DNA from 4 places in the Rhodococcus sp. PD04 genome. Region 3 is predicted to be linked to each of the others. Evidence: riboswitches for the same ligand, from Rfam matches in the RefSeq annotation. Region 3 holds a riboswitch; each other region holds the start of a gene.

Region 1 (4,759 bases), on a different replicon from region 3:
GGTTTCAGGCTGTTCGGGTCGGGTACTCCGTCAGGGCAACGTTCGATGACACGGGAGGATCCCATGGCCGACTTCGTCGACAAGGCAAAGCACAAGGCAGAAGAAGCAGGCGGCAAGATCAAGGAGAACACCGGTCAGGCGACCGGCGATCGTGATCTCGAAGCCGAGGGCCGCGGCGACCAGACCTCCAGCGGTCTGAAGCAGGCAGGCGACAAGGTTTCGGATGCCGTAGAGAACGTCAAGGACGCTTTCAAGAAGTAGCCCCTGAACTGCGCGGTGCCGGTAGTTACGACTACCGGCACCGCGCTGTTCGGGCGCTCCGCACCGCGCTGTTCGGATGCTGCGCACCGTATCCGACCGGTGCTTGCAGCACCCCGCTCTCACGGGGTGCTGCAAGGACTACTTCTACTTCGAGGTGCCTTCGGTGTCGTCGAAGAAGTGCCAGGTACCGTCCTGCTCGTTCTGCGCCTCCATGCGCCAGCCGAGTTCGCTGTTGTCGGCGCGCTGGTCGACGAACCAGGCGTGCGCATCGTCCGCGCTCTCGATCTCCTTGGTATCCACGACGTTCCCGGTCGGGTCGATCACTCTGTAGGTAGCCATGCCGAGTGTCTTCCCACGCGACTCGCCGGTCAAACGTTCCGGGAACCTTCTGGTGTAGGGTGGAGTCATCGTTCGGCTCGCACATGATGAGCGACCTCGCACCTCGGTGCCCGAAGGTTCCGAACCGGACGTGAGAGTTCCCCGCCGCGTGTACCGCGGCCCCTCTTCTTCGCACTGCCCCCGGCCGGGGTCTACCCGGCCGCACCCCGAAAGGATGGCCATGAGCCAGCACAAAGAATTCGACAACCCTCTTTTTCTCGCCCCCACCTCTCCCGACGCCGAGGCCGAGATCGAGCACGTGGCCGCTGTCGCAGAGGTGACCGCCCCCCACGACTACTCCTCGATCTTCTCCGCGCGCGGCGCCTGATCCGCATCACCCGGCCGCGAAGTCGGCCAGTGCCTGCGACACCTGCTCGGGCCGCCCGTCGTTCTGATCGGCGGCCGCAGTGAGTACATCGATGTGGTTGTATCCGGGCAGCACCCACCTGCGTTCGTTCGGATGGTCCGTCTCCGGCAACGAGATCCCGCCGCTCGCCACCAGCGTCACCACAGGATTGCGGGTGACCCCGTCGCGGTGGAGATGACCTTCGAAGCGGGTTGCCGACGCCAGGTCGAACGGAAGCTTCGACGGGAAGTACCACTCGGTGAAATCCAGTGGGGGCTCCGACAGATTCCGCGCCAGCTCCGCGATCGACGTCACCTCGCTCCCCCGATCGGTGTACCGCGCCTCGTCGGATGACGACGCCGCCGTACCCACCTCGTCGTAGTCGAGCCACCGGTAGACGACTCCCGGATCCGCGAACACCGCCGGCGACGCCTTGGGCGCGTCGCCGAAGAATCCCGACCCGAGCACCTCCGGCGTGCCGGGAACAGGAAACAGCTTGTCGCGCACGGGCGCACCGGTGATGAATCCGACGCTCGCCTGCAGGAATCCCAGCGGTTGCGAATTGTCGTCGAGGATCGCACCGAGCACCGCCTCGTTGGTCGCGTTCAACGTCCGCACATCCGGGTCGCCCGTCGCGAACATCGCGTAGTCCCCCGACAACAGAGTGCGCAACGTCCAGTCGACGTTCGGGTTGTCGGGCATGCGCGGGACGATGCCGTCGGTGCTGTCCGGGTCCAATCGCGCGGCGAGTCCCGTGAGTGCGAGCAGATTCGTCGTCTCGGGATTGATGACCGCAGGAAGTGCCAGCACCGGCGATGCCGTCGAGATGGAGCCGGAGATCGCATCGAGCGGTGCCGAGACCGTGTCGGGCAGATCCGGGAGGGCACCCCGCCCCGGGAACGGCGCGCCCGCCTCAATCACCGTATCGAGCGCGAAGTACCCGCCGCACTGGTTGTAACCTGCGTCGTCGGTGGTGGCGGGATCTCCGTCGAAGTCCCATTCCGCGAAGTAGCCGGTGATGAAACCGCCGAGAGAATGCCCGCCGCACAACACCTTCCGCTTCCGCAGCGCCGGGTCGGGAAGTTCGTGACGCAGCAGGTCGTACTGGTCGCGCAGCGTCTGTTCGAGACCGACATGCGAGAGCCATGCGACGTCGGCGCCGCTCGCGTGGCCGGCGAATCGTCGCCCGTCCACTTCGGCACCGTGGAAGTAGTAGTCGGTCGCGGTGTCGAGCGAACCCGTCCGCAATGCCGCCCGGGTACCGGTGTGGTCCTCGAGGCAGTTCGATCGCCGGTCGAGTGCCCAGAACTCGATGTGGGCACCGCGAGTCGCGGCCGCGACGACGGTGTTGCGCGCGACGCTCTCGAATGCACCCGCTCCCTCGAAGATTCCCGGTTGGGCGACGAGGATCCGGTCGGCGTCGGCCGAATTCTCCGGTCCGTCTGCCGAACGCCACCGCAGATACGACAGCCGGTCGCACGCGGCAGGTCGCGGTCCGGCCACCGGCGGTAGCGGTGCGGGTATCGACACCACGGACCCGAGCACCTCGCCGGCCAGCGGCGCCGACGAGTCATACGGCATTTCGGTGCGTCCGCTCGTCTCCGCCGACACCACCGGCGCCGTGAGCACACTTCCCATCACTGCCGCAGCCAGTGCGGCACCCATCATTGCGCGCATTCCCCATCCCCCGATCGGTTCGTGCGTATTGAACACCGCTGCGGGAGTCGGGTCCACGGAAACGACAGAAGAAAGGGCCCGTCGGAGTTCACCGACGGGCCCTTCATCGTCCACGCCAGGGGGAGACGTGCGCAGACCGATGGCCCCTGTCGTCGGGGGGGAGGTGACAGGGACGATCACTCGAATAGTCGGGACCTTCGACCCTTCCGTTACGGGTGAAATGTGAGGGTGACGTCCCGACCTGGGCATTTCCGTAACTTCGGGTCACATCTTCCGTTCTGCGGCCGCCCCGGTGATCCCGGAGGGCATGGTGCTAGGGTCGCCCGTGACACGGGGTGCTCCGCACGAGCGGGGCTGAGATCACACCCGTCGAACCTGATCAGGTAATGCTGACGAAGGGATGTCCCGATATGACCGTGCCTGCCCCCACATCGATCCGTCCCCTGCCGGCGCAGTGAACGCGCGGCGGACTCTCGCCGGACTGATCACCCTCGTCGCCGCACTCTCCGCGGTCGTCGGGTGCTCGTCCGATTCCGGGAGCGACACCATCCGATTCGCGTTGGACTGGACGCCCAACACCAACCACACCGGCCTGTACGTGGCGCAGCAGGAGGGCCTGTTCGCCGAGGCGGGTCTCGACGTCGAGATCCTGCCGTACAACAACGCGACGCCCGACACCCTCGTCGACGCCGGTAGCGCCGAGTTCGGGATCTCCACGCACGCCACGTCGACCATCGCCAGAGCTGCGGGTTCCCGGACCGTCGCGGTCCTCGCACCGCTGCAGCACTGGGCGACGGGAATCGCCGTGCGGGCCGACAACGCCGAGATCACGCGGCCCGCGGATCTCGACGGCAAGACCTTCGCGGGCTTCGCGAACCCCGGCGAGGACGAGATGCTCGCCGAGGTGATCCGCAACGATGGTGGTCGCGGTGAGTTCGAGAGCGTGACGCTCGGGACGTCGTCGTACGAGGCGGTCTACTCGTCGACCGCCGACTTCACCGTGTCGTACCTGGCGTGGGAGGGTCTCGAGGCCGAACACCGCGGACTGCCCATGCGGTACTTCGGCTTCACCGACCACGGCTTCCCCGATGCGTACGCGATCGTCGTCGACGGCAACGAGGACTGGATGTCGGAGAACCCGGAGCAGGCGCGCGCTTTCGTGCAGGCTCTGCACCAGGGCTACCGGATCGCAGCCGACGACCCCGATCGCGGGGCACGGGCGCTGATCGAGGCGAATCCCGGGGCCTTCCCCGACGAGGAACTCGTCTACGAGAGCCAGCGCATGCTCGCCGCCGACTACATGCGCGACGCCGCCGGCGCCGTCGGGGTCCTCGACGCCGGGAAATGGTCGGGCTACGCCCGATTCCTCTACGAGAACGGCGTGCTGTCCGGCCCCGACGGCAGCCCGTTGACCACCGAGCCGGACTGGTCGACCTATGTCACCGATGACTACCTCGAAGACCGCTGACACCGGCCACGCACGTCGATTCCTACCCTCCCTGCTCGTCGCCGGGGTGCTGGTCGGGATCTGGCAGACATACGTCGTGGTGAGCGGTATCCGACCGCAGGTGCTGCCCTCTCCCGCGCGCGTCCTCACACAGGGATGGGCGCATCGCGTCGACATCGCCGGGCACGCCTGGTCCACACTGCAGGTCACGCTCGTCGGGTTCGCCGTGTCGCTGGCACTGGCGTGGGCCCTCGCGATCGTCGTGGACTTCTCGCCGTGGTTGCGGCGGGCACTCGTGCCGTTGTTCGTGGTGTCGCAGACCCTGCCGATCATCGCGATCGCGCCGTTGATGATCATCTGGTTCGGTTTCGGACTGCTGCCGAAGATCCTCGTCATCGCGCTGGTGACGTTCTTCCCCGTCGCGATCGGGCTGCTCGAAGGGTTCGCGGCGGCCGACCGGGAGGCGGGCGCGTTGCTGCGCAGTATGGGCGCGTCGCGGTGGCAGCAGTTCCGTTACGTGCGCCTGCCGTCCGCGCTCCCCCGCTTCTTCACCGCCCTGCGGATCGGCATCACCTACGCCGTAGTGGGTGCGGTGTTCGCGGAATACGTCGGCGCGACATCCGGTCTGGGCATCTACATGAGCACGCAGA
Region 2 (4,759 bases), on a different replicon from region 3:
TCGCACTCGATGAACTTGCTGACACCCCCGCCGGAGAAGAACAGGCTCGGGCTCACCCGGCGACCGAAGAACATGTCGTCGTTCGAATACAGGAAGTGCTCGGACAGCCCCGGGATGTGGTGCAGTTGCGACTCGACCGCCATCGAGTTGTAGGTGGGCAGCGCCGACGGGTCGGCGAAGAACTCCTCGCTCCGCACGAACGTCACACGCGGGTCGTCGGCGAGCCACGCCGGTCGCGGCGAGTCGGTGGCGACGAAGATCCGCCGCACCCACGGCGCGTACATGTGGACCGAACGCAGGGCGTACTTGAGTTCGTTGATCTGCCGGTAGCGCGCCGGCGAGTCGTCGCCTTCGCCGACGACGTAGTTCTGCATCAGCTTCGCGCGCTTGGCCTGGAACGACTTCGACGACCCGTCCACCCACGAGAACACGAGGTCGATCTCGAACGGGATGTCGCCGGGGTGGCGGTCGAACATGCCCTCGATCGTGGGCCACAGCTGTCCGTACCGCTCGACCGTCGTCCGGCGCATCTCGTCGCGCAGGGCGGTCGTGCGGGTGAGAGCGTTCGGACGAGGCATGATCACCTCGTCGTCGGTGTAGGTCCACAGCTCGATGTCCACGCCGTTCGACGCGCCGTACCGCAACCCGCTCCTCAGTTCGACCCGCGGGCGGAACAGCCGGAACACCCGGTCCTTCCTGTCGCGCGAGAGCTGTCCGTCCGCCACCGGGACCGGGCGCCGTTTCAAGCCGACGGCCTTCGAGTAGAACGGCTCGTCGGCACACCCCTCGGCGAGAGCGGTGCGCAGCCTCTTCCGGTCGGCGCGGTCGATCGCGAGGATCGGGCGGTCGCTGTCGTCGCGCACGAGCAGGTAGTCGATGTGCGCCCGGTCGAGGACGCGGCGCAGGAACAGCGCGTCCTCGATCTGCGCCTCGTCGGGCGTGGTGGTGGTGATCGGGATGGCGTAGCGATCCTCGAACCACACCACCTCCTCGTGCCTCGCGGGGCCGCGGACCGTGGCGCGGCCGAGCGGGGGAGCGTCTCCGACCTTCTGAGAAAGGGAGACGTAGGGAGCGTTGTGTGGGGCCGGCGTGTGCGTCGGAATCTCCTTTCACGAGTCGGGACGGGAACAGCCATTTTAACGTCGATCTGAGCTAAGTTCTCGCGTAGGCGATGTGACGATCCTGTGAACGCCGACCCTGCCGGCTCTCGAAGGCCGAACCGGCGCCGTGTAGCCTGTCCGCAGGACTCGACACGGGGTGCCGGAAACGGCTGAGAGAACACCCGTCGAACCTGATCTCGATTATGCGAGCGAAGGGATGCCGAGCCGGCGCCGGGCCACAGGTCTGTCGCCCTCACGCACCCTTCCCCACACAGGGAAGGCACAGAAGATGTCATTGCAGAACCAGGTCGTCCTCGTCACCGGCGCCGGTCGCGGCCTCGGCCGCAGCATCGCGCAGGCGTTCGCCGACGAAGGAGCCGCCGTCGTCCTCGACTACCGGCGCAGCGGCGAGGGCGCTCACGAACTGGCCGACAAGATCGGACCCGAGCGGGCGGTCGCGCTGAAGGCCGATGTCACCGACCGCGCCGACGTCGAAGCGCTGTTCACCCGGGCCCGCGAGCACTTCGGACGTCCCGTCACCACGGTCGTCAACAACGCCCTGCCCGATTTCTCCTTCAACGGCGACGCTCGGCCCAAGGCAGACGAGATCGGATACGACCGGTTCGGAGCCCAGTTCGACGGTGTCGTCGGCGGCGCGGTCAACATCATCCAGGCGGCTCTGCCGGGCATGCGCGAGGCCGGTGGCGGCAGCATCGTCAACATCGGCACCAACCTGTTCCAGCACCCCGTCGTCCCGTACCACGACTACACCGCCGCCAAGGCCGCGCTGCTGTCGCTGACCCGCACCTTCGCCGCCGACCTCGGCCCCGACGGGATCCGCGTCAACATGGTCTCCGGTGGTCTGCTGCGCACGACCGACGCATCGTCGGCGACGCCGGAGGCGGTGTTCGACCTCATCGCGTCGTCGACGCCGCTGCGGAAGGTCACCACCCCCGAGGATTTCGCGGCCGCGGTGCTGTTCTTCGCATCCGACTGGTCGCGGGCCGTCACCGGGCAGAACCTGGTGGTCGACGGGGGACTGGTGATGAACTGATGCCCGGACCACGCACCCTCCACCTCAACGCCTTCCTCTACGGCGTCGGGCACCACTCTGCGGCATGGCGCCATCCAGGCTCCGCCGCCGAACGCATCGGCGACATCACATATTTCGAGGAGCTTGCCCGCACCGCCGAACGAGGACGCCTCGACGCCGTGTTCTTCGCGGACGGTCACAGCGTCAACCCGAAGTACACGGCGGGCACCACCTGGTTCCTCGAACCCCTCACCGCGCTGGCGGCTATGGCGCGCGCGACCGAGCACATCGGTCTGGTCACCACCGTCTCGGCAAGCTTCTTCACGCCGTTCCACGCGGCACGGATGCTGGCCTCGCTCGGCCACATCAGTGGTGGCCGCGTAGGAGCCAACATCGTCACCTCGATGTTCGACGAGGAAGCGCGCAACCACGGATTCGACTCCCTACCGCCGCACTCCGAACGGTACGCGCGGGCCGAGGAATTCATCGAGGTGCTCTGTGCGCTGTGGGATTCCTGGGACGACGGCGGTGTCCTCGTCGACCGGGCGGGTGGCAGGTTCCTCGACTCCGACGCGATCCGTCCGATCCATCACCGGGGCAAGCACTTCCGCGTCGACGGTCCGCTGACCGTGCCGCGGTGCCCGCAGGGCCGCCCCGTGCTGTTCCAGGCCGGAGCATCGGAGACCGGCCGCAACCTCGCGGCCCGTCACGCCGAGGCCGTCTACTCGGTCGCGTGGGACATGACCGCGGCGCTCGAGTACGCCACCGACCTGCGTGCACGCATCGCCTCCGTCGGCAGGGACGCCGGTTCGGTCGCCATCCTGCCGGGGCTCGTGACCTACGTCGGCCGCACCGAAGACGAAGCGTGGGCGAAGAAGGCGGAACTCGACGCTCTGCTCGACATCGACGCCGCTCTCGCCCAACTCGGAGTCTTCACCGGTCAGGACTACACGCGCCACGATCTCGACGCTCCCGTCGGAGACCTGCCGCCCATCGAGGAGTTCACCGGTCCGCAGGGCCGCTATGCGACGGTGCAGCGCATCATCGAGACACGCCGCCCGACCTTGCGCGAGCTGCTCGGTTACCTCGCAGCGGGTGGTGGCCACGCGACGATGATCGGCACCCCCGAATCCGTCGCCGACAGCATCGAGGAATGGTTCACCGCGGGCGCCTGCGACGGTTTCAACCTGATGTGTCCCGCCTATCCGGATTCCCTCGACGACTTCGTCGACCTCGTGGTCCCGGAACTGCAGCGCCGCGGCCTGTTCCGGACCGAATACCCCGGGTCGACCCTGCGCGACTCGCTCGGTCTGAAGGCGGTGTAACAGAGCGCGAACCGGTCATCGGAGCGGGTTGTAGAGCGCACCGATGACCGTTTCGCGCTCTGGAGCTCCCGACGACGGTACGAGCGAGCGACGTGACGCGCAGACCGTCCACGTCGACGACGTCGCCGTCCAGGTCGGCGGTGTGGATGTGCAGATCGTCGCTCGCCCGGCAGCTGCGCGTCGGCGGACGCGCGACGTGGATGCGGCCCAGCGGCGCGTCCCACACGTCGAGGCCGTGGACGACCGCGGCCGTCACATGACCGAGCGCCTCGTCGGCGTCGAGACGGGAAGCGACGAGGCGTGCCCGGGCGAGGTGAACTCCGGCGGGGCCGAGGCCGTGCCTGCCCACCGGACGCCGGTACGATCAGCCTCCCGGCGTCGGCGCGGGTGCGCTCTCCTCTGCGTCGGGAGCGCGTGCCGGATCGCCCGGCGCCTGATAATCGGAGCCGTAGAAGATCGGCAGGATGCCCTTGACGAGGGTCAGCGCCGAACCTTCACCCGACGGCACCGTCGACAGATTCGTGGCGATGACGATCGTCAGATCGGTGTCCGGGTCGTGGCCCATGAAGGTCATGAAGCCAGGAAGCTGCCCGTCGTGTCCGAGCAGCGGACCGAACCGGGCCATGCCGAGCCCGTATCCGGCGGTTCCCCCGCCCACCGACTGCACGCTGTCGAGCCGGGTCTGCTGCATCTGTTGGTCGAGCAACCCACCGTCGACCAGCGCCTTCACATAGCTGGTCATGTCGTCGACGGTGGAGATCGCAGCGCCCGCCGTCCACGCCCAGGAGGGATTGTCGTCGGTCACGTCGTTCGGCTTCAGTGTTCCTGCGACCGCCGCGGCCTGCTGGTCGTCCGGCAGTTCGAAGGTGTCGATGGTGGAGACGTTGGTGCCGAACATGTAGCCCTGCGGATGCGGATCCGGGATCGACGCGTCCTCGATCGCCGGGAACGAGGTGTTCCCGAGTTCGAGCGGAGCGAAAATGCGCTCGTCGAACGCATCCGCCACCGGCATGCCCGTCAGTTCCTCGATGACGAGTCCGAGCAGCACCGTATTGGTGTTGCTGTATTCGAACTGTTCCCCGGGCGGGAAGTTCACGGGTCGAGAGAACGCGATCTGCAGCAACTCCTCCTGCGTCCACGCTTTCTCGGGTTCGCGGTCCAGTGTCGCGTTGAACTCCGGGTCGAAGGTGTAGCTGTACAGGCCGCTCCGCATCTCGGCGAGCCGAGCGATGGTGATCGTGTCGCCGTTCGGGACACCGTCGATGTACTTCGAGACCGGGTCCTCGAGCGACATGCGACCT
Region 3 (4,759 bases):
GTCTTCGGTACCAGCAAGCGAGGTCTCAACTCATCCGAGGGCAGGATACAGTTCTGTGCCGGTCGCTTTCGTCAAATGGAGCTGCTGCCTGAGTCGGTCCTCGCTCAAGGTGACGGTGCCCCGCGGTAGCTGAAACTCGCCGTGACGCATTGCCGCGGCGATCCGCTCGCTATCCTCGGCTTTCCGGGCCGCTTGCCACCATATGTGAACTGCCTCGAACACCGACTCGCTCAACGTCGACAGCGGCGGTGCCCAAGGACCGAATTGCGCCCGGTACCTCTTCAGGAGCGAGGCGTTACCTTCCGTTTGTAATCCTTGGAAGTACCCCGAGACGGAGTAGAGGCCACGGGCCGCTTCGTCGCCGATGTACGTCAGCGTGGACTCTTCCAAGGCGGGCGCCAGAGTGATGCACTGATCCCGCAATCCCATTGCATAGCATTGCCGTTCGAACGCAACAGCATCAGCTCCGACGAATGTCGACAGTACGATGTCGGCACCCGATTGCTGGATCGATTCGATGATCGGGGCGAAGTCACGAGTTCCCAGAGATGCGAACTTTTCCCCGACGACTCTGGCGCCGTACCGAGGCAACAGTTGGCGTGCCAGGCCGTGTGTCGTACGGGGCCAACAATAGTCGTCGCCGGCCAGAAACCATCGTCGCACCCCCTCCATCCGCATGAGTGGTTTCACGGCTGCTGCCAACTGGTCGCCCGGCCGCTCGCCGAGCTGGAGGCGGAGACGATCGCCGCGCCCTCCTTCGTTCATGACCGGCTGTACCAGCAGCACGGGTGCATCACTGAGCGCCTCGGCAACGGCGGTGTAGGTAGCCGATGTGGCGGCGACCAGAATGGTCCGGCAGCCTGCCTGGACGAGTCGTCGCGCTTCCATGACGCCGGTCTGCGGGTCTGTGGCGTCATCACCCACGATCAACTCGACTGGACTGCCGTGGATGCCGCCCTCGGCATTGATTTCCTCCAGTGCCAGCATGGCGGCGTTGTCAATCGAGGTGGCGAAGAGGCTGCCGGGTCCGGATTTCGACGTCAACAATCCCAGACGGGGATGGGAAGAGGCGTTTCGAGAGGTAGGGAACCCTCGACGCCGCATCAACCATTCCAATCCGGGCTGGTCGAGTTCGGCGATGAGCCGAACTCTCGTACCACCGTTTGCGGCTTCGAAACGGAGTTTGATACGCCCTCGCCAGGGCTGGTCGTGCACGATATCGAGGTACGCATGCGGACGTGCGGCAGCAATACGGCCGAGGATTTCGACCGGTTCTGCGCCGGAACCGCTGAGGTGGACCGCCATACGCACGGCAGCGCCGGGTTCGACCCGATCGCATACCGCGCCGAAGAGCCATCCCGCCTCGTCGCCTGCTCCGAAAAGGCTGTAGGCCACCGAGGGCGGGGATGCGGTCCACTCTTCGGCGTGCAGTACGAGCTGGGTCACCGTGTTTCCTGGAAGCTATGCACGTCGCAAGGTTGTGTCGGTGGCAGCGGTGCGGTCTGCGGCCTCGACGGCATCTGACAGGGCTCCTCGGAACAATTCCTGCAACATTGCAATGACATCGCGTGCGGGACCGGCCGGGTCGATCGAGTAGAAACGGAAGCGTCCGGCCTTACGTTCGGTGACCAGGCCCGCGTGCCGCAGGATCCGGAGGTGGTTCGAGACGCCGGTGCGTCCCACGCTGTCGATCTGGTCGACCAGTTCGTTGACGCTGCACTCGTCACGCTCTGCCAGCACAGTGAGAATGGCTCGCCGTACAGGGTCGGCGAGGGCATCGAAGGCCAGCTGTGCGGACAAGGTCCCGATCTCCTCGAGTCAACAGTCAATTACATATAGAAGAGTACCTCCTCGTAGCTCGTACAGGACGGGCCGACTTCGCACCGCTCCGACGACCGGACCAGCTACATCTGCAGCAGGAGAAGCCGGGTGTTAGGGTCTGTGCCGTCCCCACGGGAGCCCTATTGCAGGGGCTGAGATCGGGCTGAGGCAGCCTGCGACCGTCGAACCTGCCCGGGTAATGCCGGCGAAGGAAGTAGGAACGATTCCGATGAGTGCACCCAATTCGCATGCCCTGAGCTATGTCCACGACGAGGAACACGACCTGCGTGTACCTGTCACAGAGATCCGCTTGAACGACTCTCCCGGCGGGGTGCCGAACCCGCCGCTGCAGGTCTACCGCACTGCAGGTCCCGATAGCGATCCGCTGGTCGGGCTCCCGCCGACGCGCGCCGACTGGATTGCTGCTCGCGGCGACGTCGAGCACTACCCGGGGCGAGAACGGGATCTGCTCGACGATGGCCGCTCGGCGGTGCGGCGTGGAGAGGCGTCCCAGGAGTGGAAGGGGCCCCGACCTGTCCCGGTGCGAGCGAAGACAGGCCGGACGGTCACGCAGATGCACTATGCCCGGGCGGGGATCATCACCCAGGAAATGCGGTTCGTGGCGCTGCGGGAGAACTGCGACGTGGAACTGGTGCGCTCGGAGGTGGCGGCGGGTCGGGCGATCATCCCCGCCAACGTCAACCACCCCGAGTCCGAGCCGATGATCATCGGCAAGTCCTTCCTGGTGAAGATCAATGCCAACATCGGCAACTCAGCGGTGACCAGCTCCATCGTCGACGAAGTCGACAAGATGCGCTGGGCCACCCGTTGGGGCGCGGACACTGTGATGGACCTGTCCACCGGCGAAGATATCCACACCACCCGAGAGTGGATCATTCGCAACTCCCCGGTGCCGATCGGCACGGTGCCGATCTACCAGGCTCTGGAGAAGGTCGCCGGCCAGGCCGATGCGCTGACGTGGGAGATCTTCCGCGACACCGTGATCGAGCAGTGTGAGCAGGGTGTGGACTACATGACCATCCACGCCGGAGTGCTGCTGCGCTACGTACCGCTCACGGCCGAGCGGCTCACCGGCATCGTCTCCCGAGGTGGGTCGATCATGGCCGGTTGGTGCCTTGCCCATCACGAGGAAAATTTTCTCTACACCCACTTCGACGAACTGTGTGAGATCTTCGCCCGCTACGACGTGGCATTTTCCCTCGGGGACGGGCTGCGACCGGGGTCGATCGCCGACGCCAACGACGCCGCGCAGTACGCCGAACTGGACACCCTTGCCGAACTGACCACCCGTGCCTGGGCTCACGACGTTCAGGTGATGGTCGAAGGCCCTGGCCACATCCCGATCCATCGGGTGCGGGAAAATGTGGAGCGTCAGCAGAAGTTATGTCATGGAGCGCCTTTCTACACCCTGGGGCCGCTGGTGACCGACATTGCTCCGGGCTACGACCACATCACCTCCGCGATCGGGGCCACCGAGATCGCCCGCCATGGCACCGCGATGCTGTGTTACGTCACCCCGAAGGAGCATCTGGGACTGCCGAATCGGGACGACGTGAAGACCGGGGTCATCACGTACAAGATCGCCGCTCATGCTGCCGACATCGCCAAGGGCCATCCCGGTGCCGTCGAGCGTGACGACGCGTTGTCGAAGGCGCGTTTCGAGTTTCGGTGGCGGGATCAGTTCGCTCTGTCGCTGGATCCGGATACGGCCGAGCAGTTCCATGACGAGACGCTTCCGGCTGAACCGGCCAAGACGGCGCACTTCTGCTCGATGTGTGGGCCGAAGTTCTGCTCGATGCGTATCTCCCAAGACATCCGGACCAGGTTCGGTGACGCCGCCGACCAGGCCGCCGTCGCCGGGATGCAACATATGTCCGACCAGTTCAGGGCCGCCGGCAGCACGGTGTATTTGGATGCCCCTACTGTCCTGTCCTCCGAAAGTAAGCGTGTGACACAGGACAACTGAGGTCGCAGGGGCGTTGAGTCCAGGTGACGGGAGGACACGGACGCAACGCCCTCAGCGGCGTGACGCACGCCCGCACTTGCTCTGCCGGGTGGCGTTGTGTCGCGATGACGAAGGTGGTCGAGGACGGAGTCGGCATCGATGTGCGGTTTCGCGGTGCCGGCGACCGTCCGGGTTCGAGCACGAGGGGAATGAGATTCAGCGGCGGTATCCACTCGTGCTCAACGAAAGTGCCCATGTGTGAGCGGGGTTCGCTGTAGCAGTGATCGGGTGCCGGCGGGCGAGGCGGTGACGACATCGCCCACCTCGCTGCCGAATCGGGGGTGACCTGCACTTGTGACTCGCTCAGCTTCGAGGCACCGAGGAGTAGTTGCCCGGGTGGTCTCGACGCCGGCCGTGACACGGTGCGGGTTGCCGTTCCCCTCACCGTGTCATGGCAGGCGGCCGTCTCGGGGGAGCGGTCGTGATCGTCGGCCCGGTCGATTCTGCTTCCGGGATCGGCGGTCGCTGCACACGTGCTGGAACGCGTCCGGACCATCCCGCATTCGCTCGGCGTCGACCTCGCGCGGCGGCGTTGTCCACCATCTCCGCGCGGTAATCAGTCTTCTCGATGATGCCTTGCGGGTTCTTGACCCGGGCAGGTACACCGCACCCGAGACCCTTGCAGCGTTGGCGGTGCCGATCAGAGCAGCGTGAACGCGCCGACTACTGGGCAAGAGAGGCGGATTTGGTCGCCTCCAAGCGGCCGAAGTACCGAGATCTGGAGAGCACGGCAGTGGCTGAGATGAAGCGCGGCCGATCGGCTCCCGTCTCGATGTTCTCCCCGCAGGGGCCGAGTTCGGCGATAGTGGCATGCGCTTGTGAGACTGAATGGGCCGACGGGGAGAATTTCTCGTTGATCGTGTCGACGTGACGCGCCCGAACCGACAATTTTCCGGTCATGCCGAACTTTTT
Region 4 (4,759 bases), on a different replicon from region 3:
ATCGTCAGGGCGACACGGCCCTGCCCGGGGAACACGTGCATGAACAACGGCCGGGTGCTGGTGTGGAAGGCCGGCACGAAGCGGGTCTCCGTGCCGCGGGCGCCGGTGTCGAGATTGTGCCAGTCGAACGCCACGGTGACGTCGCAGTTCAGAACACTCGGTGTCCACTCGCCGAGAAGCGAATAGCCCTGCGTGATCCGCAGTTCGATCCCGTGGGTGGCGCCCGCCACCGAGTAGATCGAGTAGGACTCGTCGAGCGGGCCGTCGAAGGCGGTTCCACCCGCGCGCACGATGCCGGCGCAGATGCCGTCGCCCAGTGTCAGCACGGGAGGCGTGGCCAGCTGCGTCATCTCGCACGTTCTCGGTCCGGTGTTCGACCGGCTCAGCTGGCACGGCTCCTGGGCGCCTGCGACGCCCGGTGCCGTGACAGCGACGGCAACACCCATGAGCCCGGCAGCGGCGGCGGAAAGGATTCGGTGTGCAATTGTCATGCCCGGGGATCGTACCGACCGCACGGTATCCCGTCACGCGATAATCGGAAAACCCCTGAACACGAGGATTCTCAAGGGTTTTCCGTACCGGTCACGGCTCCATCGGCGAAGATGCCTGAGCCCAGAAGCGTTTCGGGATCCGACCGGCGTGCCGGGCACGGAATCCCGCCTCGACGGCGTGGCGCATCGCCGACGCCATCAGCGCCGGATCCTTCGCGCGGGTGACGGCGGTCGCGAGCAGCACGGCGTCGCAACCGAGTTCCATCGCGAGCGCCGCGTCGGAGGCGGTTCCGATTCCCGCGTCGAGGATCACCGGCACGCCCGCCGCCTCGACGATCATCTCGATGTGGTGCGGGTTCGAGATACCGAGGCCGGTGCCGATCGGCGAACCGAGCGGCATCACCGCAGCACAACCGACATCCTCGAGACGGCGCGCAAGGACGGGATCGTCGGTCGTGTACGGCAGGACGACGAAGCCGTCGTCGACGAGTTGTTCGGCCGCCGAGACGAGTTCGATAGCGTCGGGCAGCAGCGTCCGTTCGTCGGCGATGACCTCGAGTTTCACCCAGTCGGTCTCCAGCGCTTCCCGCCCGAGCTGCGCGGTCAGCACGGCCTCCTTCGCGCCGCGGCACCCGGCGGTGTTCGGCAGCGGTTCGATGCCGAGACGGCGCAGCAGATCGAGGACACCGGTTCCGGAGGCCGCATCGACGCGGCGCATCGCGACGGTGGTCAGTTCGGTGCCCGACGCGACGAGCGCCTCCTCGAGCACGGCCAGGTTCGCCGCGCCACCGGTGCCGGTGATCAGCCGCGACCCGAAGGTGCGGCCGGCGATGGTCAGCTGCGGCAGATCGGCGCCGGGATCGTGTGTGTCAGCCACCCTGGACCGCCGTGAGGATCTCGATGCTCGCGCCGCGTGCCACCGGTTCCGACCAGCGACCGCGCGGGCACACGACACCGTCGACGGCGACGGCGATTCCCTTCTCGGGCAGACCGAGCTCGTTCAGCAGCTGCGACACGGTCGGGGCCGCGTCGTAGTACTTGTCCTCACCGTTGACGGTGATGCCCACGGACACGTTCGTCATCCCACACTCGCTTCCGTAATTCGTCCAGGACAGGCGTATTTCGCGTCGGCCAGTGACCGCCCGCCGAGTTCGGCGAGCACCGCGTCGACGGTGAGCGGCGTGAGCAGCACACCGTTGCGGCCGTGGCCGGTCGCGGCGACGACACGATCGGAGAGCCGGCCGATCATCGGCAGGTTGTCGGGGGTCATCGGGCGCAGGCCCGCGCTCGCCTCGAACAGTTCGTACTCGCCGAGCGCCGGGAAGATCGTCTCGGCATCGGCGATCAGATCGCGCACGCCGGCCACCGTGATCTGCGTGTCGGAGGCCTCGTACTGCGTCGCGCCCACGACGAGCCCGTCGTGGCGGGGCACCAGATAGGCGGGCCGTCCGTGGACACTCGCACGGATGGTGCGCTGCGGCGGCGGGGTCGCGCCCGGCCGCACCCGCAGCCGCAGGATCTCGCCCTTGACCGGTCGGACCGGAAGACCCGGCCACAGCCGCGCCGACGCCGAGCCGGCGGCGAGCACCACCTGATCGTCGGGCAGGTCGGCGAGGTCGTGCACGGCGCCGTCGGAGAAACGCACCCCGGCCCCGGTGGCCGCAGTGCGCAGGGCGTCGACGAGCGCGCGGTTGTCGACCGACGACTCGGTGGGTGCGAGCAGTCCGAGCCGGACCTTCGGGCCGAGCGACGGCTCGAACTCCCGGATCTCCGCGCGGGAGAGCAGCCGCATCTCGTGCCCTCGCTCCCCGACCCATTCGGCGACGGTCCGCAGGTCGGCCGCATCCGCCGCGTCGAGCGCAACGGTCAGCGACGCCTCGGCGGTGAACACGTCGACGTCGGTCTCCGTGCGCAGTGCGTCCGCGAAGCCGGGCCAGCGGTCGAGCGACGCCGCACCCAGGGACAGCACATGGTCCTCGCCGGGCCAGCCCTCGGACAGCGGGGCCAGCATTCCCCCGGCCACCCACGAGGCGCCGCTACCGGGATTCGGGTCGTGCACGGTCACGACGTGCCCCGAGCGGGCCGCGCGCCATGCGATCGACAGCCCGATCACTCCGCCACCCACGACGGCCACAGTTGTCATCGGTCCACCTCACTCCCTGCGCCGGCATGATCCGGGTCAGGTCATAACGGTCGGGGCCGGCAGGCCCCCTCTCAGCCCCGCGAACCTCGGGACTCCCGTGTCGTCACACTTTCTGCCTAGAGGCTACCGTCTTGGTCGTGACCACCTATCGCGGCAACCATCCCGACCCGCGCGGCCGCCTCGCGACCGCCCGGTTGTACCTGTGCACCGATGCTCGCCGGGACACCGGTGACCTCGCACGGTTCGTCGAGGAGGCCCTCGCCGGTGGGGTCGACATCGTCCAGTTGCGCGACAAGGACTCGGCCGGCGAGAAGAAGTTCGGACGCCTCGAGGCACGCGAGGAACTCGCCGCCCTCGAGATCATCGGTGAGGCGTGTGCACGCCACGGTGCACTCCTCGCCGTCAACGACCGCGCCGACATCGCTCTCGCGGCGGGCGCCGACATTTTGCACCTCGGTCAGGGCGACCTGCCGGTGCGGCACGCGCGGCAGATCCTCGGCGACGAGATCGTCATCGGCCGTTCGACGTCGAGTCGGGCGCAGGCCGCGCTCGCCGACATCGAGGAGGGCGTCGACTACTTCGCGTCCGGGCCGGTGTGGGACACCCCGACCAAGCCGGGACGGACCGCCGCGGGGCTGCAGGTGACGCGCGAGGTCGCGCAGTCGCAACCGGCACGACCGTGGTTCGCGATCGGCGGCATCGATCTCGAGCGGCTCCCCGAGGTGCTCAATGCCGGGGCCACGCGGGTCGCGGTGGTCCGGGCGATCACCAAGGCCTCCGATCCGCGGGCAGCCGCCGCGGCGTTCGAGGCCGCACTGCCCGCCTGAGGCCGCTGAAGGCCGCTGCCGGCCCGAGGGGCTACAGCCAGCCCAGCACGGCCGAGGGCGACATCGCGATCGTGCCCTCGGGCAACCGCGCGCGCAGGCCGCGATCCGCGGTGACCACGACCGTCACGCCGGGGTCGACCACGGCCGTCGCGGTGGAGGCCAGCCGGGCCAATTCGTCGTCGCCGCTGCCGTCCGCGCTGTGTACCGGGATCCGGGCGTCGTCGATCGTCGCGTCGCGGGCATGCCCTTCGAGGACCGCTTCGACGCGGGGGACCCAGCCGAACGTCCCGTCGGGAAATTCGACGGTGCGGGGCAGGACCGCAGCGAGGTCGGCGAGCAGGGCGCTCGTCGCGCCGGGGCGGTCGCGCCACCATCCGGTGGATCCGCTCGCACCGAGCACGTTCGCGGTGTCGAGCAGCATGCGTACCGGTGAGGTGCGCAGCGACGGCCACGCCTCGGCGAAGCCGCTGTGCAGCGGCATCGCCTCGACCTCCGGTTCGGGCACCCAGCGCAGTTCGGTGCTCTCCTGGTTGAGGCTGGTCACGAGCGTTTCGGTGGCGTCGGCGACGACGGTGGTGTAGGTCCATCCGCCCGCGAGACCGAAGGTGACGCGTTCGGCGCGCACCGTCACGGCCGCGACATCGATGCCGGCCTCCTCGTGGGCCTCCCGCACGGCGGCGTCGACGGTGCTCTCGTGCGAGTCGCGGGCTCCACCGGGAAGTGCCCACGTGCCACCCTGGTGCGACCACGCCGCCCGATGCTGCAGGAGAACCGCGGGGCGACCGTCCGCGAGCGGAGCGCGCAGCAGCAGACCTGCGGCACCGTGTCGTCCCCAGCGCTTCTCACCGTCCGGTCCGACCGCCCAGCCGTCACCGTCTCCACGCATTGCGTCCGCCTCTCCGACCCGCCCTCGTCCGGGCCTGTGCCCGGTACCGGATCCCCGCCGTCCGTGGACGGCAACAATACCGCCGGGCTGCTTATATGCTCCCCTCAGAGCGCTCGACACGAGGAAGGGAGTGCCCGGTGGACGTACGGATCACCCCTCCCTTCGCGCCTGTCGAGAGCCATATTCGCGACGACGCCGGCACCGACGCTCCGGACGCCCGGTTCGACGACGCCCGCGCGCTGTTGCGATCCACGCCGGTGCGGTTGGTGGTCCTCGGCGTGGTGCTCACCGTTCTGCTCGTCGCGTCGGCGGCGGTCTCCGCGACGACGGTCTCCGGCAGGCAGGCCACCCACGACCGTCTCCTCTCGTCCATCGAGCCGCTCGCCAGCGCGGCCCAGAATCTCTACAGCGC

What was found. Region 3 has a riboswitch for thiamine pyrophosphate ahead of thiC (phosphomethylpyrimidine synthase ThiC). Riboswitches for the same ligand answer to the same signal wherever they lie in the genome.
Region 1: it holds a riboswitch for thiamine pyrophosphate, as region 3 does, so the genes downstream of both, U9J23_RS05655 (ABC transporter substrate-binding protein) here and thiC (phosphomethylpyrimidine synthase ThiC) in region 3, are expected to answer to the same signal.
Region 2: it holds a riboswitch for thiamine pyrophosphate, as region 3 does, so the genes downstream of both, U9J23_RS07270 (3-oxoacyl-ACP reductase) here and thiC (phosphomethylpyrimidine synthase ThiC) in region 3, are expected to answer to the same signal.
Region 4: it holds a riboswitch for thiamine pyrophosphate, as region 3 does, so the genes downstream of both, thiO (glycine oxidase ThiO) here and thiC (phosphomethylpyrimidine synthase ThiC) in region 3, are expected to answer to the same signal.

The regions. Positions count from the first base shown of each region.
Region 1 covers NZ_CP142143.1:1,191,796-1,196,554, reverse strand. Annotated here, with positions in the region: gene U9J23_RS05675 (CsbD family protein) at 64-261, shown strand; gene U9J23_RS05670 (hypothetical protein) at 406-600, opposite strand; gene U9J23_RS05665 (hypothetical protein) at 821-967, shown strand; gene U9J23_RS05660 (hypothetical protein) at 974-2,662, opposite strand; TPP riboswitch at 2,984-3,080, shown strand; gene U9J23_RS05655 (ABC transporter substrate-binding protein) at 3,117-4,130, shown strand; gene U9J23_RS05650 (ABC transporter permease) at 4,108-4,759, shown strand, end outside.
Region 2 covers NZ_CP142143.1:1,565,592-1,570,350, forward strand. Annotated here, with positions in the region: gene U9J23_RS07265 (stealth family protein) at 1-983, opposite strand, end outside; TPP riboswitch at 1,244-1,335, shown strand; gene U9J23_RS07270 (3-oxoacyl-ACP reductase) at 1,390-2,154, shown strand; gene U9J23_RS07275 (LLM class flavin-dependent oxidoreductase) at 2,154-3,458, shown strand; gene U9J23_RS07280 (serine hydrolase domain-containing protein) at 3,823-4,759, opposite strand, start outside.
Region 3 covers NZ_CP142144.1:301,021-305,779, reverse strand. Annotated here, with positions in the region: gene U9J23_RS25765 (substrate-binding protein) at 31-1,446, opposite strand; gene U9J23_RS25760 (ArsR/SmtB family transcription factor) at 1,462-1,800, opposite strand; TPP riboswitch at 1,943-2,052, shown strand; gene thiC (phosphomethylpyrimidine synthase ThiC) at 2,051-3,808, shown strand; gene U9J23_RS25750 (HpcH/HpaI aldolase/citrate lyase family protein) at 4,511-4,759, opposite strand, start outside.
Region 4 covers NZ_CP142143.1:4,103,434-4,108,192, forward strand. Annotated here, with positions in the region: gene U9J23_RS18815 (hypothetical protein) at 1-491, opposite strand, end outside; gene U9J23_RS18820 (thiazole synthase) at 583-1,368, opposite strand; gene thiS (sulfur carrier protein ThiS) at 1,361-1,573, opposite strand; gene thiO (glycine oxidase ThiO) at 1,570-2,634, opposite strand; TPP riboswitch at 2,631-2,743, opposite strand; gene thiE (thiamine phosphate synthase) at 2,772-3,461, shown strand; gene U9J23_RS18840 (NUDIX hydrolase) at 3,493-4,347, opposite strand; gene U9J23_RS18845 (hypothetical protein) at 4,485-4,759, shown strand, end outside.